Regions from separate parts of the Trichocoleus sp. FACHB-6 genome, predicted to be linked through region 1. Evidence: predicted binding sites of a transcription regulator. Region 1 holds the regulator's gene; each other region holds the start of a gene.
The links. Region 1 encodes NtcA, which controls nitrogen genes in cyanobacteria. Its sites were predicted from a motif close to TTTGTANNNNNNNNTACAAA; they were not measured.
Positions count from the first base shown of each region.

Region 1 (10,717 bases):
CTCGTAAATGAAAATATGCCCCATGAGTCCGATGAGGTCAAGAATGAAACAAAGGCACTAATTGAGGCGATTAAAAAACGGGCGCAGGTAGAAACAAAAAATGCTACGGAGTTCACCCGCGATACTTATCTAACTGCGGTGCGTCAAGCACGGGAAAAGATTGAACACGATAAGCTGTTTGATCCCGACAGAATTGCTTACTCGTTTAAACTCATCCAGATGGATGCAGAAAAGAACTGGGAATCTATTGTTAAGGAAGTGTCAACGTTGGGCGATCGCTTAGCCGGAGCCGCCAAAGCAGCTTGGGATGTGCTGACTGCTCCTCGCACACCTTCTGACAAATTATAAAAAATCTGGGCGCATTACGTGCGCCCTTTTTTTTATGGTGAAAAACCAGTTTTCTAGAGAGAAAACTGGTTTTTGATGTGCGGGTTTTTCTTACCGACTATATTCTTTTGAGCTAAAATTTACAACTAACGTGCGATCTCATCTACTGAGTATGTGAAAATTGAGGTGAATGATTCGGCATACCTTTAAAGCCCGATGGTCGTTATCACTTTTGCTTTTCGCTACCAGCCAATTCGCAATTATAAAAACAAATTGCTTCAGCCTACTCTCCTCTTTCTGTTGGGATTAGCGGTAACTCAAATTTCTGGCTGTGAATCTATTTTAGGTTATCGTATCGGTCAAAACAAGTCTGGAGCAACTATAGAACGGATAACTAATTCGCCAATAGCCATCCCGCTAAAATTTAATTCAGCTAATGAATTTTCGCAAGGGCTGGCAGCGGTCAAAATAAACGGGAAATGGGCATATATTGATAAAAGTGGCAACTTCGTAATTCAACCGCAATTTTCCCTATCAGAGTCATTTTCGCAAGGGCTGGCAGCAGCAAGAATGGGCAGAAAATGGGGATATATTGATAAAAGTGGTAACTTCACAATCCAGCCGAAATTTGATTTAGCAGAGTCGTTTTCCCAAGGACTGGCAGCAGTAAAGATAGGCGGCAAGTATGGCTATATCGACAAGACAGGGAAAATCGTTATTCCACTGCAATTTGATGAAGCTAAGCCGTTTTCCCAAGGACTGGCGGCGGTAGAAATGGGCAGTAAGTACGGCTATATCAACAAGAGTGGCAAGTTCGTAATCCCCCTGAAATTTGATTCGGCTGAATCTTTTTCCGAAGAAATAGCACTTTTTAAAATTGGCGCAAAGTGGGGCTATATTGATCCGCAAGGGAAGGTCGTAATTCCACCAGAATTTGATGAAGCTAAACCTTTTTCCGAAGGGTTAGCGGCGATATCAATTGACAACAAATGGGGCTATATCGATAAGACGGGAGACTTCGTGATTGCGCCCCAATTTCATTGGGCTGGTAGCATTTACACAGGACTAGCGGGGATAGCGATCGCAGATCAGATTGGTTATATCGACAAGGCGGGAAACATTGTGATTGCACCGCAATTTAATAACACTTATGACTTTTCTGAAGGGCTGGTATCTGTAAAAAGGGGCAGCAAGTGGGGCTATGTTGATAAAACTGGAAAGTTTGTAATCCAGCCGCAATTTGATAGCGCTTTGCCTTTTTCTGAAGGGTTGGCGAAAGTAAAAATTGGCAACAAGTATGGCTATATTGCCAATCCCCTCAAGTAATACCCAGTAGATGCAGGAGAAAGTTCACTCTTGCGAAGCGCGATCGCAACCTAAGCTAATTCTCCCGAACTGAACTATCCCCTGAAAACCTACAAAACCCCTTTGGAACTGGGAATCGTACCAGCACGACGGTGATCGATTTCCATAGCCATACGAAGACTACGCGCAAACGCCTTAAAGGTCGCTTCGATAATGTGGTGCGAATTAATCCCATCCAACTGTCGGATGTGCAGCGTCATCTGGCTATGATTCACCACCGCTACAAAAAATTCTCGCACCAGCTGAGTGTCATAAGTCCCGACTCGCTGGGTGGGAATTTGTAAGCCATAGCTGAGGTGAGGACGACCAGAAAAGTCTAACGCCACCTGCACCAAAGCCTCATCTAAGGGGGCGAGGAAATTACCAAAGCGAACAATTCCCTTGCGATCGCTTAGTGCTTTCCCGAACGCCATTCCCAACGTAATCCCCACATCTTCGTTGGTGTGGTGGTCATCAATTTCTAAATCCCCTTTCGCGGCTACATCCAAATCAATCAGCCCGTGAGAGGCAATTTGATGCAGCATATGATCCAAAAAGGGAATGCCCGTATTGGCGTTGCAAGTCCCATTCCCGTCTAAGTTTACTGTCACCAAGACATCAGTTTCGCCCGTCTTACGTGCAACCGTAGCCGTGCGAGGTGATAAAAATTGTTCAAGGTGCGGAGTGGTGGAAACGCGATCGCTTGTCTGCATAGCAGATGCTCACTAACAAGAAACAAGTAAGTTTATTATTCTATGCTATCGAGCTAGGGAATGGGGTAAGTTAGATTCTTTCCCCAGTCCCCAATCCCCAGCCCCTACATCACATTCCCATAATCTCGTACCCAGCATCTACATACAGCACCTGACCCGTAATCCCACTTGCCAAGTCGCTGCACAAGAAACTAGCAGCATTTCCTACTTCTGTCTGAGTCACAGTTCGCCGCAGTGGTGCTACTTCCTCAACATGATGGATCATATCCAGAATGCCACCCACCGCCGATGATGCTAGAGTGCGGATCGGCCCAGCTGAGATTGCATTCACGCGAATATTAGCAGGCCCCATCTCCGAGGCTAGATAACGCACGCTCATTTCCAAGCCAGACTTAGCAATGCCCATGACATTGTAATTGGGGATCACCTTAACGCCGCCCAAATAAGTAAGCGTGACAATACTGCCGCCTTCTGTCATCAGTGGTTTCGCCGCCCCAGCCAGTTGAACTAACGAGTAGGTGCTAATTTCCAAAGCTTGGGTGAAGCCAGCGCGAGTGGTGTTGCTAAAATCACCTGATAAATCGTCCTTGTTGGCAAAAGCAAGACAATGGATTAAAATATCTAGCCTGCCCCACTTATCGCGGATGGCATCAAATGTAGAACGAATTTGGTCATCATTCTGAACATCGCAAGGTAAAAACAAACTGGGGTTGAGAGGTTCTACCAATTCGGCGACTTTCTTCTCAAAGCGTCCTCGGTCGTCTGGTAGATAAGTAACTCCCAAATTTGCACCAGCTTTGTGTAACTGCTGGGCAATACCCCAAGCGATTGAGCGGTTGTTGGCAATGCCAGTAACTAGGGCATTTTTTCCTGATAAATCTAGCATGATGTCAATTTTGAAGGCAATATTAGAGAATATCCGATTTAGGGCGGTAATTAAGATAGCTTGCGTCCGGATCGAAGCTTACTCAACATGACTCAAACTGCATCCCAGCTTATCAAACAGGTATTGTCAAGATATAGACATTTTCCTTAACAGTCTGATTTGCGCCGTGGGGTTGAGGCACTTGGAAAAACTTGGAGGATAAAAGAACTTTAAAATTATGTATCAAGCAGCACAAAAAACTGCCTAAGAGTCAGTTTATCAGTGTCTAAAGTCAGAAATTTCTCACAGTCGGTTGTAATTCCCAGAAGAGTTTCTAGGGCAGCAATAAGGATAAAGGAAGTGGTAGTGACGCAAGATAGACCGTTAGCAGCTGTGTTCCGTCAAATCGGAGGTGGGGCGTTTCCGCCAGTGGTGGAAACCTTTGATCGGGGCAAAACTATCTTTTTCCCCGGAGACCCGGCTGAACGGGTATATTTTTTGCTCAAAGGAGCTGTGAAGCTGTCTCGCGTGTACGAAGCTGGGGAAGAAATTACAGTGGCGCTGCTGCGAGAAAACAGCGTCTTTGGCGTACTGTCGTTGATTACCGGGAATCGGTCAGACAGATTTTATCACGCAGTAGCATTTACGCCTGTGGAGTTGCTTTCAGCACCAATTGAACAGGTGGAGCAAGCGCTCAAGGATAATCCAGAATTGTCGATGTTGATGCTGCGGGGGCTTTCATCGCGGATCTTGCAAACAGAGATGATGATTGAGACTTTGGCGCACCGGGATATGGGATCGCGATTGGTGAGTTTTTTGTTGATTCTCTGTCGAGATTTTGGCGTTCCAGGCCCCAATGGAATTACAGTTGATCTGAAGCTTTCTCACCAAGCGATCGCAGAAGCAATTGGTTCCACAAGAGTTACAGTCACCCGGTTACTGGGAGATTTACGCTCCGAGAAAATGATTTCTATCAATAAGAAAAAAATTACCGTTCATAACCCGGTAGCTTTGAGCCAGCAGTTCACCTAAAACATCTTTTGCACTGTCAGCTTTTGTTAATCAATAGTTGAAGTACCAGCGTCTATCATAAAAAAGCCTTTATGCTTAAGCTTGAGAGGTGATAGCTGAAGCTGGAAAATGGCCACCAGTGCGCTGGTCTTAATTTTATCGATTTTGGTATTGGGTGGTGCGATCGCCACCTTGGGCGATCGCATTGGCACTCGCGTGGGAAAAGCGCGGCTGAGTCTGTTCAATCTGCGTCCCAAGAAAACTGCGGTCTTAGTTACAATTCTTACAGGTTTGATGATTTCCGCCTCAACCCTGACGATCCTATTTGCCACCAGCAAGCCGTTACGCACAGGCGTGTTTCAAGTTGATGAAATTCAGCGAAAACTCAGAACCGCTCGTCGGGAGCTTGACGAAACTGTAGCCCAGAAACAACAAACTGAAAGCGAACTCTCCAAAGTTGCAGCCCAGAAACAACAAACTGAAAACGAACTCTCACTAGCCCGCACCGAGCAGCAAGCCGCCCAGAAGCGTCTGGATGCCATTAATAAGTCTCTGGCGGCAGCACTAGGCAGACAAGCCCAGACAGAGGCACAACTGAGTAAGACAGAGCGCGAACTTAAAAGCGTTGCGGCTAGCTTTGAGAAAACCCAGCAACAGCTGGAAAATGTTTCTGGACAAGCGGTAAATCTACGTTCGGAAATTCAACAACTCCAAGGGGAACGTCAGGAACTAATCAAGCAGCGCGATCGCGTAAAGGCTCAAATTACCCAACTCAAGGGCCAAGTTACTCAACGCGATCGCGAAATTGCCAAGCTTGACCAAGCCATCACAGAACGCGATCGGGAAATTGCCATTCGTGACCAAGCCTTGGCGGAACTTGATCAAAAAATTTCCAACCTGAGAAACAGCATTGACCAACGCGATCGAGAAATCGCCAAGCGAGACACAGCCCTCGCCCAACTTGATGAGGAAATTTCCGCACGAGATCAAGTAATTGCCCAGCGCGAAACTCGCCTCAAGGAAATAGAAAAACAACAAGCTGCCCTAGAGCAGGAAGTAGCAGACCTGGAACAGTATTACCAATCCTATCAAGCCTTGCGTCAAGGTAACGTCGCGCTCCAGCGCGGTCAAGTTCTGGCTTTTGGTGTCTTCCGCATTGTCGATCCCGCCGCCGCCCGTCAGGTTATAGATCAGCTTTTACGAGAAGCAAATCGCACAGCAATGAAAGCTACGCGACCTGGTAACAACAATAACAACAAGATGGTGAATGAGCGCGTAGTGCAAATTACCCAAGCCCAGGTAGACCAACTGCTTAACCAAATTAAAGATGGTCGCCCCTACCTGGTGCGAATTTTCTCGGCTGGCAACTACGTCCAAGGCGAAAAAGACGTACAAGTCTTTGCAGACGCGACAGTGAATAAAATTGTGTTCAGTGGTGGTGATATCATCGCCGCAACATCTGCCGACCCTTCAACTATGAACGACCAACAAATCCGGCAGCAGATCGATCTGCTCTTGGGAGCATCTCAGTTCCGAGCCAATCGAGCTGGAATTTTGAACGATACAATTCAGGTAGGCGACGGTCGAATTACCAGCCTGATTCGCTTTATTGAGAAGCTAAAAAAGTTCAAGCAGCCTATCGATCTCAAGGCGGTAGTGGCAGAAGATACATATCTCATAGGGCCGCTGAAACTGAATTTGGTAGTCGTGCAGAATGGAGAGGTAATTTTTAGTATGTAATCCCCAATTCCCAATTCCCAATTCCCAATTGCCAATTCCTAATTCCCAATTAAAATGATTTTAGGTTTCGATCCAGGGCGCGATAAGTGTGGTATAGCCGTGATGGGACTTGACCTGATACTGGATTATCATCAGGTGGTGCCAGCACCAGAAGCGATCGCAATCATCAAAAACTTGTGCGAACAATTCGCGATCGCTACTCTGGTAATGGGCGATCAAACTACAGCCAAAACCTGGAAAAAGAAACTTCAGACAGAATTACCTGCATCGTTGCCGATAGTCATGGTAGATGAGCGCTACAGCACTCTAGAAGCACGCGATCGCTACTGGCAAATGTATCCCCCAAAAGGCCTTTCTAGCCTCATCCCCAAAGGATTGCGCGAACCACCCCGACCAATTGATGATATTGTCGCCATCCTCCTCATCGAAAGGTACCTAAAAATACAAACAACTAATAACTAAGCACTACGGCTGGGAATCAGGAATTGGTAATCATCAACGGACCACTGGCTAAAGTTCTGCCCTGATAGTAAAGGCATAGTCTCCCCCAGGCTCCAACTGATAATCCTTCTGCTCTAAAAACCGCCCTAATGGTTCCAGAATTAGGGCGCGTCCCAAAGAAGGTGAGACCGACAACTCCCCCTGTCGGAAACACCAATGGAACTGCCACTCATACTGCGCCGCTGTAACTTCCCCTTTCAGAAAACCCTGTTGCCAGGACAATTGGGTAATTCGGACGTAGGCAGTGGTTTGAGGTAAACGTTTAGAACTCACAATCACTCAGCTGATTCAAATGCCAAAATTTCAGCAACAATACTAAACTTATGGCTACGCACGTGTAGATAACATCATTCTCACAGCTGACTTGCATTTGCCAAAACTCAAAAGCAAATACGCCCCTAGACATGGAAAGTGCCAGACTCGACGGGCAGTGACTAGGATGAAAGAAGAGTAACTCCAGGCAAGACAGTAGGTGCAATTTTGACTCGTTCAACATCTGACGCAACCCCAAATTCCAACCAGTCACCTTCACCACAATTGAACTACAGCGCTTTGGATCAAGAATTAGACAGCGCCATTTTCAGCTTTGATGATATCCAGGCAGAACTGAACTACAAAAAGGCGCAAAACGCCCTGCGAGACCTGGTAGGCAATTTGGATCTTACTTCCCAAGAACGGGCAGGACTGGAGTCCGAAATTGAGGACTTGGCAACGATGCTGGACAAGTTAGATCAGTCACTCGTCCAAATTGCCGCCTTTGGCATGGTGGGAAGGGGCAAATCTTCCGTACTCAATGCTTTATTGGGTAAGAACGTGTTTGAAACCGGGCCTCTTCATGGTGTCACCCGCACTCATCAAGATGCCAGCTGGCAACTGGAAAATGAGCCTGAAGCACAAAGTAATTCCGAAGTTTTGCGAGTCACGCTGCCAAGTCTGGGCAATTCCCAGATTCAGCTGATTGACACTCCGGGGATTGACGAAGTAGACGGAGAAACCCGCGAAACCTTAGCGCGACAAGTTGCCCGACAGGCAGATTTGCTGCTATTTATCATTTCCGGCGACATGACTAAGGTAGAATTTGAGGCGCTGTCGCAACTGCGGGAAGTTGGTAAACCGATGTTGCTGGTTTTTAACAAAATTGACCAATATCCGGATGCCGACCGGATAGCAATTTACCATAAAATTCGGGATGAGCGAGTGCGAGAATTGCTATCACCGGATGAAATTGTCATGGTGGCGGCGTCGCCTCTGGTGGCGCAAGCTGTGCGCCGTCCTGACGGAACTAGAACCGTGCAGCGACAGCCGGGAACGCCACAAGTTATGGATTTGAAGTTGAAAATCCTCGAAATTTTGCACCGGGAAGGTAAGTCGCTGGTGGCTCTTAATACTATGCTGTATGCCGATGATGTGAATGAGCAGCTGGTGCAGCGTAAAATGCAAATTCGGGATGATTGTGCCAATCAGATTATCTGGAAGTCGGTGATGGCGAAGGCGGTAGCGATCGCTCTCAACCCACTAACGGTAGTTGACCTCCTCTCTGGTGCCATCATTGATGTGGCAATGATTCTCACTCTATCCAAACTCTACGGTATTCCCATGACTCAAACTGGTGCTGTGGGATTGCTGCAAAAAATTGCCCTGACTATGGGCGGGATTAGTGCCAGCGAATTGCTGGCCAACCTCGGACTCAGTTCACTCAAAAGTTTGTTGGGTATCTCTGCACCCATGACCGGAGGCGCATCTTTAGCTCCCTATCTCTCGGTGGCGTTAACTCAAGCTGGTGTCGCTGGTGTCTCTTGTTATGGCATCGGACAAGTTACTAAAACTTACCTCCTCAATGGCGCTTCCTGGGGGCCAGATGGCCCGAAAGCAGTTGTGACTCGCATTCTCACTTCCCTGGATGAAACTTCAATTTTGAATCGGATTAAGCATGAGTTGAGCGCCAAGTTATTTAGTTGAACGCGATCGCTTGTCTTTCTTTTATTATTTAAAGCTCATCTAATTCAACTTTCAATCCATCGATCAAAGCAACTGATCGATAGCTTTGCTTGGCTCAAATATACTTATAATTAACTGCTCCCAATATTGCGCCTTTTATAGAAATCTGTTTTCAGATGTCAGAAGTTTTGAGACTTTTAAACATCTGCATATAGGGATGATATCTGAGCTGAAGCGCAAAATACGAGCAATAACCAAAATAGTAGGATTGCCGAACTTGTGTCTAGTTGCTTGTCGTACCGAAGGTGAGGCAGAACCGAAGGCGAAAACTTGACAGTGTAATGTTGATTTTGGTTGGCTGTAGGGGCATGGCAATGCCATGCTCCTACCAAATATCGCAATTTTCGATATTTTCTAAGGGTTGTATGAAACCACCCTGATCTTCGTTCACAAAGAGGGGGTTAGGGGTTAGGTTAGAAAGCGATCGCTTCCCCCTCAACCAAGTATGCAGCCACTACGCGACGGCAAATTCAACTGTAGTTTGGATTCTCCCTCAACGCTCCAAGACACCTCAGCTGTGCCATACAATAACTTACTAGGTTTGGATTTTAATGCCGCCTCAACCCTTACGTCTTCTGCGGGTGCAGTACCAACGTTAACAGCAACAATTATCTCCTGATCTCCCAAAGTCCGAGCAAATACATAAACTGTCCCTTCTGCAAACAGAACTTTGTAATCACCTGTACGCAAGGCAGGGTATTGGTGACGCAGGGCGATGAGTTGCTTGTGATAATCTAGAACATCACGTTCCCAGTGAGCTTCCATCGGAAAGCCTCGGCGCGAGTCGGGATCGAGTTTTCCCGGTAATCCCACTTCATCACCATAGTAGATGCTTGGCGCACCGGGATAAGTCAATAGCAGCAATGTTGCTAGTTGAACACTTTTCTTGTCGCCGCCTGCAATAGAAATCAGTCGCGCAGTATCGTGGCTAGCTAACAAATTCAACTGAGTCAGTTGAATATCCCACGGATAAAATTCCAACAATTGCTGGATTTTTTCGGCATACTCTGGGGCAAAGAGGGGCGGGTAGGGATGGTAAGAACGATCTTTCACTTGGTCAATGTCTACGCGATCGCCTGCGGCAAAAGCAATAGTCGGCGCAGCAAAGAGATAGTTCATCACCCCGTCAAACTGAGTCCCATCCAGCCACTCGCGGGAATCTCCCCAGACTTCCCCCACGATGTAGGCTTCCGGGTTAATGGCTTTTACGCGATCGCGAAATTCCTGCCAAAATCCTTGAGCCTTAATCTCAAACGGCACATCCAAGCGCCAACCATCAACGCCGAATTTAATCCAATATTCGGCAATTTCCATAATATATTCCCGCACTTCAGGATTTTCATGGTTGAATACTGGCAGCGCCCGATTTCCATCCCAACCCTCATAATTCGCCGGAAAATTGCCGTCATATGCCGATAAAGGCCAGCCTTCAATCTTGAACCAATCCACCCAAGGCGAATGGGGGCCGTTTTCCAGAACATCGTGGAAAAAGAAAAATCCCCGGCTAGAGTGGTTAAACACCCCATCCAGCACCACCTTAATATCCCGTTCGTGGGCAGCTTCCAGCAATTCCCGAAAAGCGCCATTCCCCCCCAACATCGGATCGACCTGATAATAGTCATGAGTGTGATAGCGGTGATTGCTTGCCGATTGAAAAATGGGCGTAAAATAAACCGCATTAATCCCCAAATCCTGCAAGTAATCCAACTGCTCCATCACTCCCCACAAATCGCCGCCCTTATACCCTTGAAGCGTCGGCATTTCGTGCCAATCTTCCCACCGGGTATCCTTCAAAAGCCGCTTGTGAGGATGCTTAGTTTTAGCAAAGCGATCCGGAAAAATCTGGTAAAAAACCGCGTGCTTAACCCAATCTGGCGTCTGTATCTGCATAAACTCCTTCCTAGCCCTTCAACGCTAAGGTACAGCCCTTGCCAGCTTTTCGCTTCTCACCTCTGATAGAAGTTAAATTTTGCAACATAATGCTTGATAGCGAGAATCTACTTTCTTTTTTTGTGCTACCCAAGCATCAAATTTTCTCAGCTTAGAGGTTAATCTGGATTGCTAAAATATAAACTTTTCTGAATTTTTTAGCCGATTTTAGCTTTTTATTGCTAATAATAGCTCAGTATCAAATATGACATCAATGATTATTCTTCGTATTCAAGAAATTGCAGACGCAAAAGGTTTAACTTTAGAGGAACTTAGCCAAGTTTCAGGC
Region 1 covers NZ_JACJOY010000023.1:27,659-38,375, reverse strand. The annotation lists gene H6F66_RS04335 (hypothetical protein) at 1-348, shown strand, start outside; gene H6F66_RS04330 (WG repeat-containing protein) at 544-1,653, shown strand; gene hisB (imidazoleglycerol-phosphate dehydratase HisB) at 1,743-2,384, opposite strand; gene fabI (enoyl-ACP reductase FabI) at 2,494-3,270, opposite strand; gene ntcA (global nitrogen regulator NtcA) at 3,610-4,281, shown strand; gene H6F66_RS04310 (DUF3084 domain-containing protein) at 4,390-6,000, shown strand; gene H6F66_RS04305 (pre-16S rRNA-processing nuclease YqgF) at 6,055-6,462, shown strand; gene H6F66_RS04300 (DUF3146 family protein) at 6,511-6,774, opposite strand; gene H6F66_RS04295 (GTP-binding protein) at 7,039-8,460, shown strand; gene H6F66_RS04290 (glycoside hydrolase family 13 protein) at 8,935-10,389, opposite strand; gene H6F66_RS04285 (hypothetical protein) at 10,634-10,717, shown strand, end outside.

Region 2 (10,717 bases), on a different contig from region 1:
GTTAAACCATTCCAACTAGCACTAATTCTGAAAATATTAATATTGCCCTTAGCCTGCACAATTACAGGGCCAGCATTTACACCATTAATGTTAGTTCCCGTGTTGATTCTGCCTACCTGAATACTGCCTGCTGGCAACAAGCCGATAGCGGGGGATGAGAAAGGTGCAGAAATATTAACAGGATTGGCTAATTCGTCCACGCCCGCCCGCAAAATCAATGCGCCATTTGTAGTCGGATCGGTTAAAAGGGCAATATCTGGGTCTGAACCCGGAAGTATATTAGTGTCTGGCCCTGTAATTGTAATATTGCCACCTTGGATGCTACCTTTAGCCTCAATCTTGAGAGCGACACCACTATAATTTCCGAAAGAAACATTACCATTAGAGCTGATAATTGGGTCATAGAGACTAACAAAGTCTCCTGGTTGACCTGACAATTTCAGCATCGACAAACTACCGCCACTGGCAAAGTGAGTATCCCCAGAGATATTGCCATCGCTAACCAGATTCAGGTCGCCGCCGCTAACAAAAGGTGTCTGTGAAAGATGATTTAGGGCTAGGATATCAATGTTCTGATTGCCCTGGATGAAGAGATTGCCTCCAGCATGGGCGATAAAGGGATTCGCCACACTATCTCGCACCCGCACCGTATTTTGAGCTAACAACTGTAAGTTGCCAGTTGTCAACAGCTGGCTTTCCACCAGAGTCAGGTTGTTAGCTGCTGATAGTGTAGCTGTTTGAGTAGCGATCGCTCCCTTGATTGCCACATCTCCATTTTCCACCAACAATCCAGAGCCTGTCAGTCGCACTTGACCATTGTTGTCCAGTGTCAACCCCGTGGCATTCCCCACACCAGAACCCGTAAGCAGTTGGGGCAAAGATAAGGCATTAGGATTTCCAGTCTCCAGTCCCCAGTCCCCAGCCCCCACCTCCAAATTCAGCAGATTTCCCGCCAAAGAGATACGAACCAAGCTTTCACCAGGTACAGCGGCAACGACAATTTTACCTCCTGGTGCTTGCAACTCTCCTGTACTAACCACAGTACCGCCCAGCAACGTGAGATTTTGATTGGTGCCTACAGACAGCTGACCTTCGTTGATAATAGTTCCAGGCTGGGAGGTGTTGAAGACAAAAGCATTAGGATTGCCTACCAAAGCAGCATAATCATTGCCGCCCATTGTATTAAACCAACCGGAATTAAAGCCGATACCAGTAGCGGTGGTGGCAGTAAAAGAGGCAGGCACATTAAGAATAGCGTTTGCACCAAAAACGATGCCAGCTGGGTTGAGCAAGAATAAGTTGGAGTTGCCGCCTGTAACCTGGATAATACCGTTAATAACCGAGGCTTCTCCACCTCCTACCCTCCCAAAAATGTTCTGGATGGATGGGTTGGAGAGAAAGTTGACAATCTGGTTTTGGTCGATGCCAAACTTGGTGAAGCTGTGAAACAGATTCGCTTTGTCGCCCGATAGCTGACCGCCAGTGATATTGTATACAGAAGTTCCGGAAGGACTGACAATCGTCCCTGTGCCGTCAGATGCTGGAACTATGGTTTGTGCCAGCACGTATTTGCCGCCTGTTGCTGCTGCGACTAAAAATATACCTAAAATTTGGCTAGTTCTTCTGAATCCTAATTTCACAAGCTCTTTTATGTTTTGCTGAATCTCCTAGAACTCGACTTGGTGCAAGTCCGGTTCTAGTGTGGTGAACCTGACTGCTGCCTGCCTGAGTGGATCTAAACTAACTCCAGATACTTGTAGGCAGCAGCCTGCAAACGTTGGATAAATGTCTTTTTTGCCTTCCTCCTTACACTTCTTTTCCCCTAACTCTGAGCCTGTTTAAACTCTTTTAAGTAAGACTCAGGTTTACGGTTGCACTGTTATATTAATTTACGCACTCAAGGCTATTTTGGGTTGGGTAGACTTGACCCACATGATGTTAAGTGAGTAAAAATTACTGATGGCTCAATCTACAAACCTTGCCGATCAGTAGATTATCATCATCTTTAAATTAGTGTCTCTGTCTTGGGCAGAGGATTTAGCTTCTGGCGGTAGAGTGGGTATTGCTTTACAAATGTAGTGACTGGTGGGGAAAGCCCGCTCTACTACGCCTGTTTATTTACGCTCACCTACTTAGCACAGTGCGATCGCGTACCATCCTCAGAATTTTCTAAATGGCATCTGGGGTATCTGCTGATTTCCCAAGGCAAAAAATTCCTTCCGCTCTGATCGAGAGGATGTTTAGCTTTTTCTAAGTTAACACTACAGTCATAAACAATTTATAAAGTTAACAATAAGTAAGTTACTTTCAACATATTAAAAGTTTCTTTTGTATTAAATAAAAAGATAACGCGAACGGAAAATTAATTTAGTCTGGACTTACCGTGGGGCAAAATTCTGGGGATAGGTAGGGGGAAATTTTAAAATCTATTATCCACCCATTGATATGCCAACGTATTAATCCAATAGCCACTAACTTTTACATAAATTAAGCAAGAAAGCTCAATCAGGGATATGGGAGGAGCAAAGAATCTGGCTGATGAGTGTTGTCAGCATCAAGAAAGTTCTCCCAAACTATGGAAGTATTAGAATGCGATCGCTAAACGTCGGTAAAAACTGAATGGAGCAAAATCCTCGCCAAATAGCATTTATCGCCCTGAGAGACGTTCACCGAGGGGCTTTCGCTGATGTGGCACTTGACCGAGTGCTGCGAAAAGCCGATCTGAGCGCTCCCGATCGACGGTTGGTGACAGAATTAGTTTATGGGAGTGTGAGAAGAGTGCGATCGCTTGACTTTCTCATCGACCGATTAGGCAAAAAAAAATCTCACCAACAACCTCCAGACCTTCGCAGCATCTTACATCTAGGCTTGTACCAACTGGCTTATCTGAGCCAGATTCCCGCTTGGGCTGCTGTCAATACCACTGTAGAACTAGCTAAAGAAAACGGATTTTCTGGACTTTCCCGTTTTGTTAATGGTTTATTGCGACAGTATATCCGTCTTGTAGAGACAAATGCGATCGCGTCTTTGGAACTGCCAGAAAACCCAATTCAACACTTAGGAATTTTACATAGCTATCCTGACTGGATTATTGAAGCTTGGTTAAACGAGTTGGGAAAGACAGAGACTGAACAACTCTGCCAATGGCTGAACCAACCCCCAACAATTGACCTCCGGATAAATACCCTTTGCACCTCAATAGAGGAAGTAGAAGCAGCAATGCAAGCTGCTAGCGTTGGTGTTACTCGCGTTCCCTATCTACCGCAAGCTTTAAGATTGACTAACACAAAGGCTGAGGAAAGGGGGGACGCAGGGACACCGGGACTGGGGACTGGGGGCTGGGGACTGGGTGAAGAATCTTCAAGGGTTCCCAATCCCCAATCCCCAATCCCCAATCCCCAATCCCCAATTCCCAATCCCCAATCCCGAATCCCCAATTCCCAATCCCCAATCCCCAATCCAAAATCGAAAATCGAAAAGTTGCCCGGTTTCAGTGAGGGTTGGTGGACGGTGCAAGATAGTAGCGCCCAACTGGTAAGTTATCTATTAGATCCTCAACCTGGTGAAGTAGTAATTGATGCCTGCGCTGCACCGGGAGGAAAAACTACTCATATTGCAGAATTAATGGGAGACAATGGGGCAGTGTGGGCGTGCGACAAGACTGCTTCCCGCCTCCGAAAACTCAAAGAAAACGCCGAACGGCTAGGCTTGCAGTCGATTCAAATTCAGCTTGGCGACAGCCGCAGCTTAACTCAGTTTATCAACACAGGCGATCGCGTCTTATTAGATGCTCCCTGCTCAGGACTCGGTACGCTGCACCGCCACGCCGATGCACGTTGGCGGCAAACTCCAGACACAGTTCGGGAACTTTCGCAGCTTCAAGGGGAACTCTTAGATCAAGTAGCTACTTGGGTAAAACCTGGTGGAATTTTAGTTTATGCAACCTGCACACTGCATCCGTTGGAAAATGAAGGTGTGATTCACTCCTTTTTAGAACGCCACCAAGAATGGCAGATTTCGCCACCCAACCCCAATTCCCCTTTCTCAGCTTTTAGTACCCCCGCCGGGTGGATCAAAGTCTGGCCTCACCGACATCAAATGGATGGATTCTTTATGGTTCGGCTACAACAGAAACATTAATAAGCCTATATGGTAGTTGTGGTTGCGATATTCTGTTGATGCTTGATGAATTAATCTGTTAGGGGAAAGTAGAGAAAAGCCTATGGTCGCCAATTCCAGTATTAAACAGCTTGTCAAGATTCTCATCGGTGCGGCTTGGATTGATGGCAGAATACAGCCAGAAGAACGGCAATATCTCCAGCGAGTAGCCAAGGAAAAAGGCATTGCTGACGATCCAGAGCTTCAGCCGTTATTGTACGAACTCGTATCTGTAAGCCCCAGCGAGGTCTACAATTGGGTTCAGGATTATTTAGGCGATCGCCCTAACATGGAAGATTACCAGCGCCTTATCGAAGCCATCAGCGCCTTAATTTACAGCGATGGCGAGGTGGCAATTGAGGAAGCTAAACTCCTGACTCGATTACAGCTTCTAGATCCCAACAGCGAAGCGCAGAAGTCTACTCCTAGCCCTGTCCTGAAAGCGATTCAAAAACTCTACCGCCGATGGGCTGACCTTCAGGGATAGTAAACCTCTCTTCAAGTTGAATTTCTTCATCCGAATTTTGTCAGTGAAGGCACACCTATCCTTAGGTGTGCCTTTCTTTTCATACTCTTCCAGTCCGCAGGGGGAGGAGCGAGAAAACGAAGGCAAAAGCCTCCTCAGGGAACAATACTATATTACTCAACCAGAAAACGAAGATTAAGAGTTTTTCTACAACAAGCAACTATTTTACCACCCATGCGTCTTTAAGTCTTAGGGAAAGTACAACTTTCCGCTGAACCTGTATTTATTTCCCTATTTTGTCAAAAACTAAAAAAAAATGATTTGACATCAAATTTTTAGGAACCTATTAGAGAATTACAGGTCAAAGTAAACAAAGGGACGAGAAAAACGGAGAACGCTCACAATGTCTAACTTCAAGCGCATACAATCAGGAACAGCTTTATTAATGTTATTGGGAATGACATCAGGCACGGTGGCACCAATGGTGCAAACGATGATGACACCTGCACCTGCTGTTGCTCAAACTACTGTCAGTTTTAGCGATGTATCTTCAAACTACTGGGCAAGAGATTTTATTGTAGAACTGGCAAGAAGAGATGTTATCGCAGGATTTCCTGATGGTACATTCCGCCCCAACGATCCAGTAACTCGCGCTCAGTTTGCGGCTATGGTTCGTAAAGCTTTTGATAAAGCTAACATCCGCAACCCTGTCAATTTTAGCGATGTTGCATCAAACTACTGGGCTTACAACGCGATTCGGGAAGCTTACGCAATGGGATTTTTATCGGGTTATCCCGGTAATGTCTTCCGCCCCGGACAGAATATTCCTCGCGAACAAGTTCTGGTTTCTTTGGCAAATGGTTTGAACTACAGCACCAGTAATGTAGCCAGCAGTTTGCAACTTTATAACGATGCTTCTTCTATCTCTAGCTACGCTCGCAACAGCATTGCTGCTGCTACAGAAAAGAGCATCGTGGTGAACTATCCTACTGTTAGCGCGCTGAATCCAACTCGGAATGCTACTCGTGCTGAGGTGGCAGCTTTCATCTACCAAGCTTTGGTTAGCGCTGGGCAAGTGGCAGCAATTAATTCGCCCTATATTGTGGCGCTTAATGGCACACCAGACACACCTCCAGTAAACACAACTTTAGCTATTCCGTCTGGAACCACCATTCCCGTTAGGTACGATAAAGAAAAAATTCTGGTCACGCCTGACGAAAGGGCACCCCTGACGTTGACGGTGGCAGCTAATATTACTACCGCCGAAGGGACTGTGCTAATTCCTGCTGGTAGTCAGATTGTGGGTGAATTGCAACCTGCACCTAATAGAGGAGGCACCCGGTTTGTTGCCCAGCAGCTGATTCTGCCGAATAATCAAAGGCTACCGATAAATGCCATTTCTCAGGCAATTACCAAAACCGAAGATGTTACTAAGGGTGCCAGCCTGAGTAATATTATCAAGGATGCTGCTTTGGGCGCGGCGGCGGCGGCGGCGGTTTCGGCAGTAACTGGTGACAAAGCGATCGCTACCGAAGAAGTTTTGGGCGGTGTTGGTATCGGCGGTTTAATCGGTCTGTTCCTCGGTCGGGACAAAGTTAGCTTGATTGCAATTGACCCGGATACTGATCTGAATCTGAGATTGCGCGAGGATTTGGTGATTAGACAGTAATGAATGGCTAATGGGCAGAACTTAGCAATTAGTCATTCGCAATTAGCAACCAAACAATAAATGTTGTTCCCGGTCTTGAGGTATGGGGGGAACTATCAGTAACCCAGCTTAATATAGCTGGGCTTTTTATTTCTATGTCACCGTGCATTTGTTTGACTAAATCTCGCGCGATCGCTAACCCTAATCCACTCCCAGGTATGTCGCTTTCTGCCTGAACTCCGCGATAATGTCGCTCAAACAGATGCTCTCTATCTTGGGTTGGAATGCCGGGGCCGGTGTCGCTAATGGCGATCGCTTGAAAATTTCCTTGCGGCGAGGAACGCTCCTCTCCTGCCTGAATATAAACCTGTCCTCCGGCTGGAGTATACTTCAAGGCATTGTCGATCAGATTGCTCAACACTTCCCGCAACGCTTTGGCATCAGCTTGCACTGGCGGCAAGTTTGGGGAAATTTTGGAAAGTAAAGTCAGATTTCTCTCAGAGGCGATCGCTTTTGCGTTAACTAAAAGCGGTGACAAAACTTCCGCTACCGAGCAAGATTCCAACGTCAGCGCTGAATCGGGAAGTAGGGAGTGGGATGCAGGTAATGGGCAAGAAGGCGCAATTGGCACCGACGCTAACGGCAGTGTATAACTTGGTTCTAGCTCTTCTTGATTCATAGCAACTGCTCGATCGAACTGCAAGAGCAATTCTTGCAAGCGATCGCTTTCACGCACGATGCTGTTAGCAACTTCCCGGTTAGCATCTCCCGGTCGCAGTCTTCTGACGAGCAATTTGCCAAACGTCCGCAAAGCTGTTAAGGGATTGCGAAATTGGTGTACAAGATCGTCTAAAAGGTCGCGCTGTTGCTCCCCAAGACGCTGTTGCTTACTTAACTGCTGCTCGAACCATTCAGAGCGTTGATCTAGAAAACAAGCGATCGCCAGCGTCCCAGCAATGCGTTCAATTGCCGCTCGTTCTCCTTCGTTCCAAGGTCTGTCTTCCCGCGCTGTTAGTAAAAACCCCATCACCACACCCTCATGAATCAGGGGTAGTACGATTTGACGAGAGGAACCGCTTATAGCATGATCGGTATCGGGCGACCGCACTATACCCTCATCCGCGCCCTTCTGGGGCGTATGAGCCGACTCTTGGGCAATCATCAGCCGGGAAGCTTCTCGTAACCGAGGAATAGATTCCATCGACCCCTTAGAAGGTGCGACCAAAGCCCGCTCCGTTTCCCACGACCTCGCTGTCGGCGGGTAAGCCACAATTGGTCTTAGCTTAGCTGGGACACCATCTACCAGTTCTTCGGTCAAATACACGACGCTCAAGGCAGCACCCAGCCCTTGAGTTAACAGTGCCACCTGCGATTGGCACAGAGCAACGAATTCTGAACTGGTAGGCATAAACACATTCGCCTTTGTTTCGATGTTTAACGGCTTCACCGAGTAGAATTATCCCGATCTCGCTTTCTTTCTATGATGTCGCGCCTGGGTGCAACTGGTGCAAGAGCCAAAAGGCGTGCAAATTTGTCAATTTTTTTTAACCTTTGTTAATAAATTTATATTTTTTCCGGTATTATCTCAGTTTGACAGATGTTTTCGACTACCTAAATTTTCCCATAAACAAGGTAATTAAGCGAATTTTAGGGTTAAGCTAAAGTTTAAGGGGCGCAAGGTAGCTTATAGAGCCTCTATTCCCCAGTTGCTTTTGTTTTATTTGAATCTCTAAACTTCTGCTTGATTTGTATCAGTCTATGAAAAGCAGTTGATATTTTGAACTCAAACCGATATACTTGCGACGGTTTTTGTATCTATCATTACAACTGTCAAATATAAATAGGAGGTAATGACGTTGGCTAGAAGACGTAAGCGTAAAAGTCGCCGTCGGCAGGAAGGACGGAGAATTCTAGAACACGTGCCTCAGTTTAGTATCGAAAGCGGCGAAGATAAACCGGTCACGGCTGCGAGAAGGTTTATTCAAACCGAGGGAATACTTCCACCTGCTTTGCTACTCGTAAAGCGGAACGAACACACCACAGATCGGTACTTCTGGGCAGAAAAAGGATTGTTTGGCGCTCAATATGTGGAAGAAAACCATTTTCTGTTCCCCAGTCTCAGGATAATGGACAATAGCGCCCAAACGCCTACAGTTGCGGCTGTTCGTAGCAACTGAGACGTGGAAAGGCTGAGGGATGAAGTAAAAAAGCAAAAAGCAAAAGGCTCTCATACAAAAAAGAATTCTTCACTTTTTCCGATCTGGTCTCTAAGATTCGGAGAAGCAAAGCTACATCCTTTATTTGGGGCGCTTTTTTCCTTTTACTCTTTTTGCTCATCCTTCCCCTTTCCAACCCTTGGTTAATATAGATTATTCAATCACAGGCTTTAATTGCAGCGCCTCTTGCAAAGCCGCCAGTTCATCACGATGGGCAGTGACAGTAATTAGGCTTTTGGTTCCAGTGGCTTCACTTGCTAAGGCTTCCAGCTTGAGAGATACCTGCTCCTTGCGACCAGCTTTTTTCCAGTAAAATACTCCAGCTGCTGGCGATAGGAGAACTAAACCAAGAAAAACTTTAGCCAGATTGGGAAAAAGCATCGCTAAAACAAGTGCTAAACACAGGAAGCCACAAAAGGCTAGCAGGCTCAGGAAAATAGCCAAAAACCAGCTAGGGCGGACAAATCCCTGAAATGTAACTTGATTTTGCGCCGCATCCACGGCAGCAACCTGATAGGCCCGATTGTCAAAATACTGCTGCAATTGAGCTAGAAGGGATTCTTCGGATTGCTCTGTAATGAGTTGTACTTGTTGGGTTCGGTCTTTTGCGGAGGCTCGAATAAAGAAAAATAGACCAACTGCCAACAACAGTGTTAACAAAAACGTTGAGGATAAAACAGTCGTATTCACGGATTTCTAGCTTTCAGCCAATGAGAAATAGGCAATAGCCTATAGCGTATCGCCTATCGCCAATATTTGGCACTTTCTTCAGATTGCTTGTTTATCCCCCCTCATCGTATAGTCGTCCCAAAGACGGGCAAGGTCTAGAGCTTGATCCCGGCACTCTGGGCGAATTTGATACATCCGGCGCGGTCTTCCTCGCCCTTCCACTTTTTTCCAATAACCAGTGATGGCAGCTTGGTCTTCTAGGAATTTTAGGGCGCTGTAAAGGACGGTATCAGAGAGTCGATAGGTTGGATATTCACTCTCAAGTCGTCCGATGAGTTCTGTCCCGTAAGATTCCCCACCCAACAAGACCCAAAGGACATAACACACCGCTAGTTCCTTGTTGAGATAAGTGGGAGGAGGGTCTTGAAAAAACTGATATATATCCTCAAATTTCATGTGCATAACTCATTAAGCTCCCCAGCCAAACAATTTGGAATGGGATATGTTTCCCCAAACTAACGATGCTTTTATCAACCCGGAAAATTCACCCGTCAATCAGCGCGTTTCTCACCCTTGCACCCTTGTATGCACCCTTATAGACGTAGATAGTTCGTTGCTTTAGTGCTTTTATCTCACAAAAAGACTGAACGATACCATTAATTTTAGACACTCAGTTCTGGGTTGACCTGCCAGAGTTCATGGGTGATTTTACCATTCTTATCGAATTGGACTTTGTAGGAAATTGACAGCACTACAGGAGTTCCGTGGTTAGACTTGGCAGCGATCGCGATCTGGGCTTCGATTACGCGATTGGTTTGTTTGCCAAATGCCAGCTCGTCGCCAGAAAGATGTTTTTTGACAACCTGGAAGTCTTGAATGTGGTACTTTGAAAAAAATTCCTCCCAGGCTGGGTAGATTGACTGACCCTGATAAACTTCATCCAGCGCGCCATAGGATCGGATTAGAATGGCATTGTCACTGTATTGAGTGACTGTAAGCTCTGGATCTTCAGTGGCGATCGCGCGAAAGTGCTTCTGAACCACAGAAAGCGGTTTTGGAGTAAAGGCACCTTGGTAGACCACCAAACTGCACACCAAAGCAATGGCGTAAGTGGCGGAAACTAAATGCTGCCTAAGAGTCGGTTGCAGAAACTTCATAATGCTGCTTCCAATTCGATTGGGCTGCTCTTGAAAAAGGCAGGCGTTTAATCACAAAGTGATTCGGGTGCCTGCTCTTGACAGAGTGACGGCGAGGTTCACTTAAAAGTTCTCCAGAGTTTAAACATCTTTGTATTTTGTTGACCAGAGAGATTACTCTAAAACCAAAGAGCGATCGCTACTTGTTCAACACAACACCTTTTGTTTAGAGACATCCGGAATCAAGCCGCCTTAAAATCAAGCCATGCAAGAAAAGTTTGACTCTCCTCCCGTTCCTTCAGCTATACAACGGATTGCCAGTGCTTTCCGCATAACAGGCTGGATAGGCTTTTGGGTTCAGTTAGTGCTATCTGTTGTCTCCACCCTGATTTTTTTGTTTGCTATCCCATCTGCCGGACCCCGT
Region 2 covers NZ_JACJOY010000077.1:66,265-76,981, forward strand. The annotation lists gene H6F66_RS27735 (CHAT domain-containing protein) at 1-1,640, opposite strand, end outside; gene H6F66_RS28400 (16S rRNA (cytosine(967)-C(5))-methyltransferase) at 2,620-4,140, shown strand; gene H6F66_RS14865 (TerB family tellurite resistance protein) at 4,223-4,645, shown strand; gene H6F66_RS14870 (S-layer homology domain-containing protein) at 5,028-6,293, shown strand; gene H6F66_RS14875 (GAF domain-containing sensor histidine kinase) at 6,322-7,680, opposite strand; gene H6F66_RS14880 (DUF3155 domain-containing protein) at 8,129-8,449, shown strand; gene H6F66_RS14885 (cofactor assembly of complex C subunit B) at 8,642-9,178, opposite strand; gene H6F66_RS14890 (PadR family transcriptional regulator) at 9,257-9,613, opposite strand; gene H6F66_RS14895 (hypothetical protein) at 9,820-10,314, opposite strand; gene H6F66_RS14900 (DUF3611 family protein) at 10,559-10,717, shown strand, end outside.
Region 2: the regulator NtcA is predicted to act here: its motif matches at 8,081-8,100, upstream of H6F66_RS14880 (DUF3155 domain-containing protein).

Region 3 (10,717 bases), on a different contig from region 1:
GCCTAGACTTTAAACTTCTCGGTAATTCGCTTCATTGCCTTATTCACATTTTCTCGGCTATTAAATACCGAAATGCGGAAGTAACCTTCACCCGCAGCACCGAAACCAGAACCAGGAGTTCCGACAACATTGCAAGTTTGCAGCAACTTATCGAAGAAATCTAACTGGATAAGCCATCAGGGATTATTATTCAAATAGCCAGCCAAATAAGTCGCCTACTGTCAAGCGGAGTTCGCTTGCAAATGACGGGACGGGAAGTAGCTGTTCTGTTTCGTCAAACACCTCTGGCTGTTGCTTGGGTTGATAAACGAAAATCGTCTGCTCATTTGGGTCGATTAGCCAACCCATCTGGGTTTCATGGTTAAGACTATGCAGGATTTTTTTGATAACTTTTGTAGCGCTTTGGTCGGGAGATAAGATTTCAATTATCCAATCAGGAGCCACTTGAAATACGTTGGCTACACCGCCATTTTCCTTGCGGGGAATTCTCTCCCAGGTAAATATTGCTACATCTGGCACGATTGATATTCCACCAAACGTACACCGCAGTTCTGGAAATGCCCGTGCAACTTTCTTGGGCTTAACGACGGCATTAATAACAATAATTAGTTCACCTTGGATGGTGCTATGTTCTCCCTGCGGCATTGGCTTTTGAATAATTTGACTGTCAATGTACTCGCTGGCTGGTTCGGTTTCCGGTAGCTTCAGAAACTCTTCTAAACTAAGAGGTTTAGCGGGTGTTTGTACCATTTGATGTTACTTCGATTTATGCTGAATGCAAGTATAGCTATCCAGGGTGAGCATTACCCACCGCAACTATTGAGACTTATCATTACATACCCTCAGCTTGCCCGACGTAACCAGCCAAACACTTGATCAACCGTCAATTCTAATGGGATATCCTGGGGGACAGGCAAGCGATCGCTATTTCTCAACAGAGCAATCCGATTATCGGGCCATAGGATGATAATTACCCGTTCTGTCGGATCGATCAGCCACCCTAGCTGTGTCCCCTCCTGCAAGCAAGTTTGAATCTTGACAATCAATTTAGTAGTGCTTTGGTCGGGAGAGAGGATTTCAATCATCCAATCAGGCGCACCTTCAACAGCGATATTCTCAGAAGGGACTCGGTCTTGGTGAATAACTGTAATGTCAGGGACGACAGAATTGCTGCTTAGGATACAGCGTAACTCTGGAAAAGCTTTGTAGGATGAGTCCGCTTGGTCAATTGCAGCCGTCAGGCGTTTTTGCAAGATGCTGTGGAAGGCTGTGGGCATAGGTTTTTGATTGGCTTGTCCGTCCACAAACTCCCAAGCTGGCGACTCCTCAATATTCGGCAGCTTTAGGAAGTCTTGCAGTGCGAGGCGTTGCTTAGTGGTAGCCATCAAGATTCGTAAGATTGCCTGTTACAAGTCAATGGTATCGTTTTTAGACAGTCTAGCTGTCCTATTCTGTGCTGTCCTATTCTGTGCAAAGCTAACCGCGCCATTACACTGCGAGAAATCTCTCAATTACATCTTGGCTCAATTCGCTAGTAGAACCAGAGGCAACAATGCCGCCTTTTTGCATTGCATAATAACGATCTGCTTGGCGCACAAAATGCAAGTGTTGTTCTACTAATAAAACAGAAATTCCTGTAGATTCAACAATCCGGCGCACTGCGGCTTCTATCTCCAAAATGATAGATGGTTGGATGCCTTCGGTGGGTTCGTCTAATACGAGTAACTGCGGTTTTCCCATCAAAGCGCGTGCGATCGCTAGTTGTTGTTGTTGTCCTCCACTCAAGTCGCCACCCATGCGCGAAAGCATGGATTTTAAGACTGGAAAAAGGGCAAAGATTTCCTCTGGAATTTCTTGACTGCGTGCGCGATCGCGTCTAGCTTCCAAACCTAGCAATAGATTTTCCTTCACTGTCAAACGCGGAATAATTTCCCGTCCTTGGGGAACATAGCCAATCCCCAGCTTTGCTCTTTGATCGGTCGAGTTGGCATTTATCAAATTACCTGCAAAAGTAATCGTGCCTGTGCGGGGCTTTATCAACCCCATAATTGTCTTGAGCAAAGTAGTTTTACCAACGCCATTGCGGCCAATTAGACAAACCATTTGTCCCGCAGGTACGCTCAAATCTACATCCCAGAGAATGTGACTTTCACCGTAGTAAACATTTAAACCAGTAATTTGCAGCATTTGAATTTTAATTCAACATCAAGACACTAATTGCTGTCCCAAATAAACTTCAATCACGCGAGGATCATTCTGCACTTCCTCAATGCTTCCTTCACACAAGACTGAACCCTCGTGCAGTACCGTAACTTTACGAGCAATTTGGCGGACAAATTCCATATCATGCTCAATCACCAGAATAGAATGACTTTGAGCTAGAGCTAGAAGTAAATTACCAATGTTTTCGGTTTCTTCATCAGTTAACCCAGCCACAGGTTCATCAACAAGCAACAAATCAGGAGATTGAGCGACTAACATCCCAATTTCCAGACGTTGCTTTTCTCCGTGAGAAAGTAACCCAGCAAGAATATCTGATTTAGCCGTCAACCCAATGGTTTCTAGCAACGCGATCGCTTTGCTATGTTCAGCACTAGAGGGACGACTAAATAGGGTAAAGAGAGCATTTTTATTGTGATTGCAAGCGATTTCTAAATTTTCGCGTGGTGTTAGATTCAAGTAAATGCGGGGGGTTTGGAATTTGCGGCCAATTCCCAAACGGGCGATTTGATATTCTGAGAAAGCTTTAACATTTCTCCCCTTGAATAGCACTCGCCCTTCTGTCGGTTTTACCTTGCCAGTGATGACATCCAGAAATGTTGTTTTACCTGCACCATTGGGGCCAATTACCACTCGCAATTCTCCAACATCCATGTTGAAATTGAGGTTGTTTAGTGCTTTAAATCCATCAAAACTAACAGTTACATTTTCAGTTTCTAGTATTTTATTGTTCATATTTTTTAACGCAAATTGATGCAAAGGAAGGTGCAGAGGTTGACAGGGAATAAGCAATAACTTTGCACTTACCTCTGTTGTCCTTTGCGGTAAAAAATTTACTCATCATTCTGAGTGCTAATTTCTGCTTCCAGGCTAGGATATGTGGCGACTTGTTTACGGAATCCCAAGAGCGATCGCATTCTATCCAAACCTTGATATCGCAGCCAGCCAATCAAACCATCGGGAAGAACTGTCACCACAATTAGGAATAAGGCACCTTGGAAAAATAGCCAACTATCCGGATATTTTTCGCTCAAAAAAGTCTTGCCAAAGTTGACCACCAGTGTTCCTAGGATTGCGCCTACCAAAGTGGCACGACCTCCCACTGCTACCCAAATTACCATTTCAATCGAAAAAGCAATATCCATCGCTTTCGGTGAAATCAAACCTGTTTGGATAGTGAACAAGGCACCAGCAATTCCCGCTAAAGCAGCAGAGATTGCAAATACAATCACTTTATATCCGGTAGGGTTATAGCCAGAAAAACGCACTCGGCTTTCATCATCTCGAATAGCAATTAGCAAGCGTCCAAAACGATCTTTTGTCAACCACCGACACAGGACGTAAGATGCCACTAAAAACAACACTGTGAGAGTGTAGAAAACAACCTGTGTCTTACTATCACTGACAGTTGCTCCCAAAATAGTTTTGAAGTTAGTTAAACCATTGGTGCCGTTAAACAGTTTTTGCTGCCCGTTGAAGAAGTTGAAAAAAACAATTGTTGCTGCTTGAGTTAAAATCGAAAAGTATACGCCGCGAATGCGGTTGCGAAATACCAAATATCCCAAAATTGCGGCTAATATAGCTGGGATTATTACCACCGCCAAAGCAGTCAAGCCAAGCGAGTAAAACGGCTGCCAAAACCAAGGCAACTCCGTCACCCCGTAGAGGGACATAAATTCTGGTAAACCGTCATTCAAAGGCGCTAATTGCAAGTGCATCCCCAAAGCGTAACCGCCAAGGGCAAAAAACACCCCATGCCCCAAACTGAGCATACCAGTGTAGCCCCAGATTAAATCAATACCCAAAGCAGCGATCGCTAACGCCAAAAAACGCCCCAGCAAAGTGAGACGAAACCCAGAAAGAACCGCTGGCATCACCAAGATTAAGATAAGAGCGATCGCTACGACCACCCCCACCTCTATTAATACTAACTGGCCTCCTTTCTTTCTCATTCTTCGCATCCTTCGCGCCTTCGCAGTTTTTTAGATTGTTCTAAGCATCAACCGTGCGTCCCTTCTGGGGAAAAATTCCCCCCGGACGCACTTGAAGAAAAGCAATAATCAAAGCAAAAACCATCACCTTCGCCATACTTGTCGTAGCGAAAAATGAAAAGAAATCCGAGAGCGGTTTAATGGGAGCAAGCCACAGCGCCAGAGTATTAGAACCGATGAGATAGTTTGCCATACCGATCGCGATCGCAGCCACAATACTACCCACCAACTTACCAACACCGCCCACAACTACCACCATAAACGTATCGACAATATAATTCTGCCCAGTATTTGGCCCCACAGAACCCAGCAAACTAATCGCACAACCTGCAACACCAGCTAATCCCGAACCCAACGCAAAAGTCAGTGCATCCACTTTCTCTGTAGGAATTCCCAAACAAGCACTCATACTGCGATTTTGCGTCACTGCCCGAATTCTCAAACCCCAAGACGAACGTTGTAAAAACAAGTAAATTCCGGCAATACAAAGAATCGTTAGCACGATAATAAAAAGTCGTGCATATTGTAGCTGAAAGCTACCTAACGGCAATCCACCTCGTAGCCAACTAGGAGCCGTTACATCAACATTTTGAGCGCCGAACCAAGCCTTAGTCACAGCCAGTTTATAAGTTTCCCCCAAAAGTTTACCTATTCTCGCAGCAATTTCCCACGAAACAGGTAACATTACTACTATTACCCAAGGGCGAATTCTTTCAAAATCTGCGCGACGAGACAGAATCCTCAAAGCGCCGAAAAACAAAATACAAAATACACCAATTTCAATTATCAGCACCCAGTTAACGCTGCGGACGAACTGTTGCAAAATCAGGCTAACGCCCCAAGTTGCCAACAGTGTTTCTAGAGGTCGTCCGTAAAGATAACGAATTACCCCACGCTCCAGAATTAATCCCACAGCAGATGCTACCAAAAAAGCCAAAATTAGGGCAAAAAAGATATAAAGTTCAAACCAAGGTTTCCCCAATATCTTGAAACCATTTTGCACAACATAAGTTGTGTATGCTCCCAGCATTATTAGCTCGCCGTGAGCTAAGTTTATGACACCCATCAGCCCAAATACAATGGCTAAACCCAGCGCCGCAATTAGTAAAACAGCACCGATGCTAATCCCGTTAAATATGGCATCTAACACTACTTGCAGCACTAGCTTTCTCCCAATTAATTGATTTGCATCGCCTTTGTTGCAGCTTACCTTTTTAGATAAGCAGGTGATAGGTATCTAACTTTACTTCTGGTAATTGGTAATAAACAATCAGCCTACTATACTCCTTACCATCCTAAAAAACTTACAGTTATTTCGACTACTGAATAGTTTTCCTTCGATGTACACCTACTACTTAAAATTGCAAAGTTTCATATAGCCTATTGCATAAAGCATATTATTCCAGATGCGAATTTTAGCAGGCAATACATAGCGACTAAACAATCGCATATTTCCATGAAAAACGAGCGCAATTACTAGCTATGTTTAAGTTTATTAGCTTTTTTAGCTGTCCTTTATCCTTTTACTGAAGACAATAGATAAGAATAAAGGACAACAAGCTAATAATTGGACAGCTTAGGCTTTATATTTACCGCCTTTCTTCAAATCAGTCCAGTCACAGGCATATCCCTTAGTTTCAGCAACAAACTGGTTCCAGGGAACAGGAGATACTGCTTTCGGTGTCTCGTAGACAATCTTAAATAGACCGTCATCCGCCACTTCACCAAGTCGCACAAACTTCGCTAAGTGATGGTTATTTTCCAGTGTCACTCTGCCTTCTGGAGCATCGAAGGTTTGACCTACAGCGGCCTTTTTAACCGCTTCTATATCGTCAGCCGTTTTTGCTTTCTCAACAGACTGCTTCCATAAATAAACAGCAATGTACGCTGCTTCCATCGGGTCATTTGTTACCCGGTCTGCTCCGTATTTTGCCTTAAAGGCTGCGACAAACTTTTTATTAGCAGGAGTGTCCACAGTTTGGAAATAATTCCAAGCAGCGTAATGACCTTTGAGATATTCTGTACCGATTGCTTTAACTTCTTCTTCGGCAATACTTACAGACATTACCGGATATTTATCTGGGTTCAATCCTGCACCTTGCATCTGCTTGAAGAAAGCGACGTTGCTATCACCATTAAGAGTATTAAAAATTACTCCGCCCTCTGGCAGTGCTGCTTTTATTTTGGTAATGATGGGCGTGACTTCTGTATTACCCAAAGGTAAGTAGTCTTCACCTGCGGTTTCGCCGCCTTTGGCTTTTAATTGCTCTTTAATGACGGTGTTAGCGGTGCGAGGGAAAACGTAGTCGGAGCCTATGAGGAAGAATCTTTTACCTTTATTTTGCAACAACCAATCAACCGCAGGCTCAATTTGTTGATTTGGGGCAGCGCCAGTGTAGAAGATATTATTAGAACACTCTTGTCCCTCGTATTGTACGGGATACCAGAGCATATGTTTTTTCTCTTCAAATACTGGCAGTACAGCTTTACGACTTGCAGAAGTCCAACACCCAAAAACGGTGACAACTTTATCTTGATCAATTAATTTTCTGGCTTTTTCTGCAAAAGTAGGCCAGTCGGAGGCACCATCTTCTTGAATAGGTTGAATTTGTTTGCCTAGTACGCCGCCAGCTTTATTAATCTCGTCAATTGCTAACATTTCGGCATCGACGACACTTTTTTCGCTAATTGCCATCGTACCGCTGAGGGAGTGTAAAATCCCGACTTTAATGGTGTCTCCTCCACCAGCAGCGGCCACGGTAGTCGCGCCGGGAGAGGGAGAAGCAGCTGTTGGACTGCTGGGATTAGTGGTGGAAGTCCCACTGCAAGCCTTGAGAAGAATACTGGTTCCTAGAGTGGCAGAACCGTATAGAAGAAATTTACGTCGCCCTAATCGCTTTGCCATACCAATACTGTACTCCTGGCTGAATCAGCCCAATGATAGAGAACATACACAGCTAAGGAGTGATATTAGAGCGATGATCTAGGAAAACATTGTAGTCTTGGATACAAAACGCTGATTTTTAACAATCATTGAAGGATAAGGTCAGGTTGCTGTTTGGGGAATTTCTCCCATATTCAAACGGATAAAGTTCAAAACAGCGTCTAATCCTTGCTGAGTCTTCAAATTTGTAAATATAAAGTGTTTTTCCCCGCGCATTCTCTTAGAATCTCGTTCCATGATGCCCAAATCAGCTCCCACTAGAGGGGCAAGGTCAATTTTGTTAATTACCAGCAAATCTGACTTGGTGATGCCAGGGCCTCCTTTGCGGGGAATTTTGTCACCTGCTGCAACATCAATTACGTAAATTGTCAAGTCTACGAGTTCGGGACTAAAGGTTGCAGCTAAGTTGTCGCCGCCACTTTCTAAAAATACTAGGTCTAAATCTGGAAACCGCTGTTCCATCTGTTCGATGGCGGCTATGTTCATGGAAGCGTCTTCGCGGATGGCGGTATGGGGACAGCCGCCAGTTTCTATGCCGAGGATGCGATCGCTTTCCAATGCTTGACTTTTCACTAAAAACTGTGCATCTTCCTGCGTATAAATATCATTGGTGACGACAGCAATGTGGTATCTCTGCCGCATGGCCTTACACATCGCCTCAACTAAGGCAGTTTTTCCCGAACCCACTGGCCCTGCTACGCCAACCCGAAATGCACTCATGGGATTGCTAATCGCTAATGGCTAATTACTAATCTTACGTTAACTGCGAAATAGTCGCGTGTACTGGGTTTCGTGTGCCATACTCGCCAGGGCTAATCCCCAGCCACAACTACCGAGATCGTCATCCTCTAAAGCTAAAATTTCATTGGCAGCATCACGTATAGTTGGATGCAGTTCAAAGAGTAGCTGTTGCCCAGCGGTTTGTCCCAGGGGAATCAGTTTCACTCCAGATGCGATCGCATTCGTGGCCCAACTGTGTAAATATCCCAACATTGCTTGCTTTAGCTCAATTTGCCACTCTTGCGCCGCGATACCGAATGCGATCGCATAATTACAAGGATTTCCCACAGCATCGGCCATTAACTGCACCTGCGGCTGTAGTTCCAGAAATAATTTCAAAAGCGATCGCCCCATCTGCCAACTTTGCTCTCGTAATTCTTGAGTTTCTTTAGCAGCAGATAACCAAGCATTCCAGTAACTTAAAGCCGCCAAATCGCCAGCTTCTGCACCTCGATAGGCGCGGATCGCTATCGCCGCCTCCAACCGAATTGCCCCATAGCGCAGTTCCTGCTTTAGCCAGTCTCCCAGATGCCGATTATCAATTACACCAGCCTCAACTAGCGTTTCCAAACCTTCGGAATAGCTATAGGCACCCACTGGTAATGCTGGACTAGCAAGCTGTAACAGACACAGTAAATTGCTCATTGAGGATTGGGGATTGGGAAATTGGGAATTGAGGAATTGGGGATTGAGGAATTGGGAATTGGGAAAAAGTCTTACCTAGTCCCCAATCCCCAGTCCCCAGTCCCCAGTCCCTTTTTAATGTCCGTAAGCACCTGGTTCAGGTTGAAAAGGTGCGATTTCCTCTCGTACCTCCACCCCTAGATGTTCCAGCATTGCCTGCAAAACTGGGTCAGGAGATAGTCTTAAATAGGTGAGAGCAATTTCTATCGGTACGTGCCGATTCCCCAGATGATAAGCCGCACGCAGCAAATCTAGGGGCTGTTTAGCTGTCACCGTGAGAACTGGTTCCGGTTTAGCAGCAATTCTCACTACAACATCACAGGTTTCAGATTGGAGGAGATCGTGATCGCGCAGCACCGTCCCTCTAGGTAAGCGTAGATACAAAGCTTCACCTGAAGGCGTTTCAAAGCGATAGCGGCTGCGGGTACGCTCCTCGGCTGTCAGAGCCAGAGTAAAACTAACTTCTACATCAGGCTCAGCACTCAAGCGTTGCGTTATATTTAGCATCGCTTAAAAAGGTAAAGACAAAAGAAAGAGATCCTCAAAGATCGCCCTTAGTTAGATTGCAGACGAAGCATTTCATTTTGAATCCGTGTTTGTAGATCCTTATCGCTCTGCGCTGCAATGGTAACTTGGTTGAATCGTTCATTTGTCAGACCATTGCTCTGGATAATCTTTTGCGACTGCTGACAATAATTTCTGGCAATTGCCTGAGCATTTTTAGGCAGCGATCGCAAAGTATTAGGTCTGCCGCAAATAATATTCGGAGGGCTGCCCACAAGTTTCTTAATGTCATTATAGGCAGATTGGCGACCAGGCTCCATCGCCAAGATAGCTCTGGCAACTTTAGTTACTTCCTCATTAGTAACATTAGAAGCTTGAGCGTATGCCACAGAATTAAACTCTACAGTATGGTAGCCCCCGGAGATACCCGGTGCGATTCCCAATAGCAGGCTTAGGGTGGCGAAAGTTCCCACACTTAGGCATTGGGATAAGACTCGATTCACGTAACGGCGGGAACAGAAGGAAGTCATCATGATCTAGTGCAGCCAAAAATAGGAAACTAAAGCAGTACGTGCATTACATTTTCTGAACTATTTTAAGGGTGAGAAGTTCCAGGTAGGGAGGAAGCATTTATAAATAATTTGCTAAATTTCACAGATGCACTTCCAGATCCCAGATGTAGGGCGCGTGAGTCCAAAGCTGTAACGCACGTTTATGGAGAGATATTTTAAGGGTTTTAGTGCGTTACGTTTCACTGATACACCAGGCAGAGTTCTATAACTTTAGTTTGTAGAGTCGAAAGGGGATCTGCGCCTCGCTTTAGACTAACGTCAAGATCCAGCAGTAAGGGTAATGTTAAACTAAGTTGCCGAATTGATAAGGGATTGACTTCTTTTCGCAGAATGTAAACTCGATTTGGGTTGCCTATCTCTACCGCAGTAGCGATCGCTCTTTCATCTCGCTCCCCATCCTCTATCATAAGTTTGACCCATAACCAGGTGCGAAATTGACCAATCAAAGTAGCTACAATCTTCAAAGCTGGTTCATTGCGACCGATCAAGTCAGCAACCAAACCGGAAGCTTTAGCCGCATTTCCCTGAATAATTGCCTCTGCCAACTTCAAGCTATTATGGGTGGTTGATGTTACCAGAGCAGCAATAACATCGACATCAAGTGCTTTTGCTTCTGTCCCAGCATAGCAATGTAACTTTTCCAGCTCATTCCAAAGCTGCCTGGTATCATTTCCCACAGACTGTGCTAAAAGTTCGGCACCAGCCTGAGTCAGTTTTACATCGACTTCTTGGGAAACTTGCCGCACTCGTTTTAGCAACTCTTCTGTTTTCCAAGGTGGAATGAGAGAAAATTCTCTAATCTCAGCATACTGTTGCAGCAACTTAGTGGATCTTAGACGACCATCAGGTTTAGTTCGCGTTGTCAGTAATAATACTGACAACTCAGGAATTACTGGTATAGTACGCTCCAACTCAGCCAGCAGGTCTTCAGAACATTGCTGGCATATAGTTGTATCAGTCAACCATACTAGACGCCCACTGCTAACCATAGGAGGGGTCATCGCCTGATTCAGTCCGATGAT
Region 3 covers NZ_JACJOY010000024.1:9,291-20,007, forward strand. The annotation lists partial or broken gene H6F66_RS04435 (LL-diaminopimelate aminotransferase) at 3-161, opposite strand; gene H6F66_RS04440 (Uma2 family endonuclease) at 187-750, opposite strand; gene H6F66_RS04445 (Uma2 family endonuclease) at 843-1,385, opposite strand; gene urtE (urea ABC transporter ATP-binding subunit UrtE) at 1,489-2,187, opposite strand; gene urtD (urea ABC transporter ATP-binding protein UrtD) at 2,206-2,955, opposite strand; gene urtC (urea ABC transporter permease subunit UrtC) at 3,054-4,181, opposite strand; gene urtB (urea ABC transporter permease subunit UrtB) at 4,213-5,373, opposite strand; gene urtA (urea ABC transporter substrate-binding protein) at 5,788-7,116, opposite strand; gene ureG (urease accessory protein UreG) at 7,258-7,875, opposite strand; gene H6F66_RS04480 (urease accessory protein UreF) at 7,915-8,580, opposite strand; gene ureE (urease accessory protein UreE) at 8,695-9,126, opposite strand; gene H6F66_RS04490 (DUF4168 domain-containing protein) at 9,174-9,656, opposite strand; gene holA (DNA polymerase III subunit delta) at 9,875-10,717, opposite strand, start outside.
Region 3: the regulator NtcA is predicted to act here: its motif matches at 7,205-7,224, upstream of urtA (urea ABC transporter substrate-binding protein).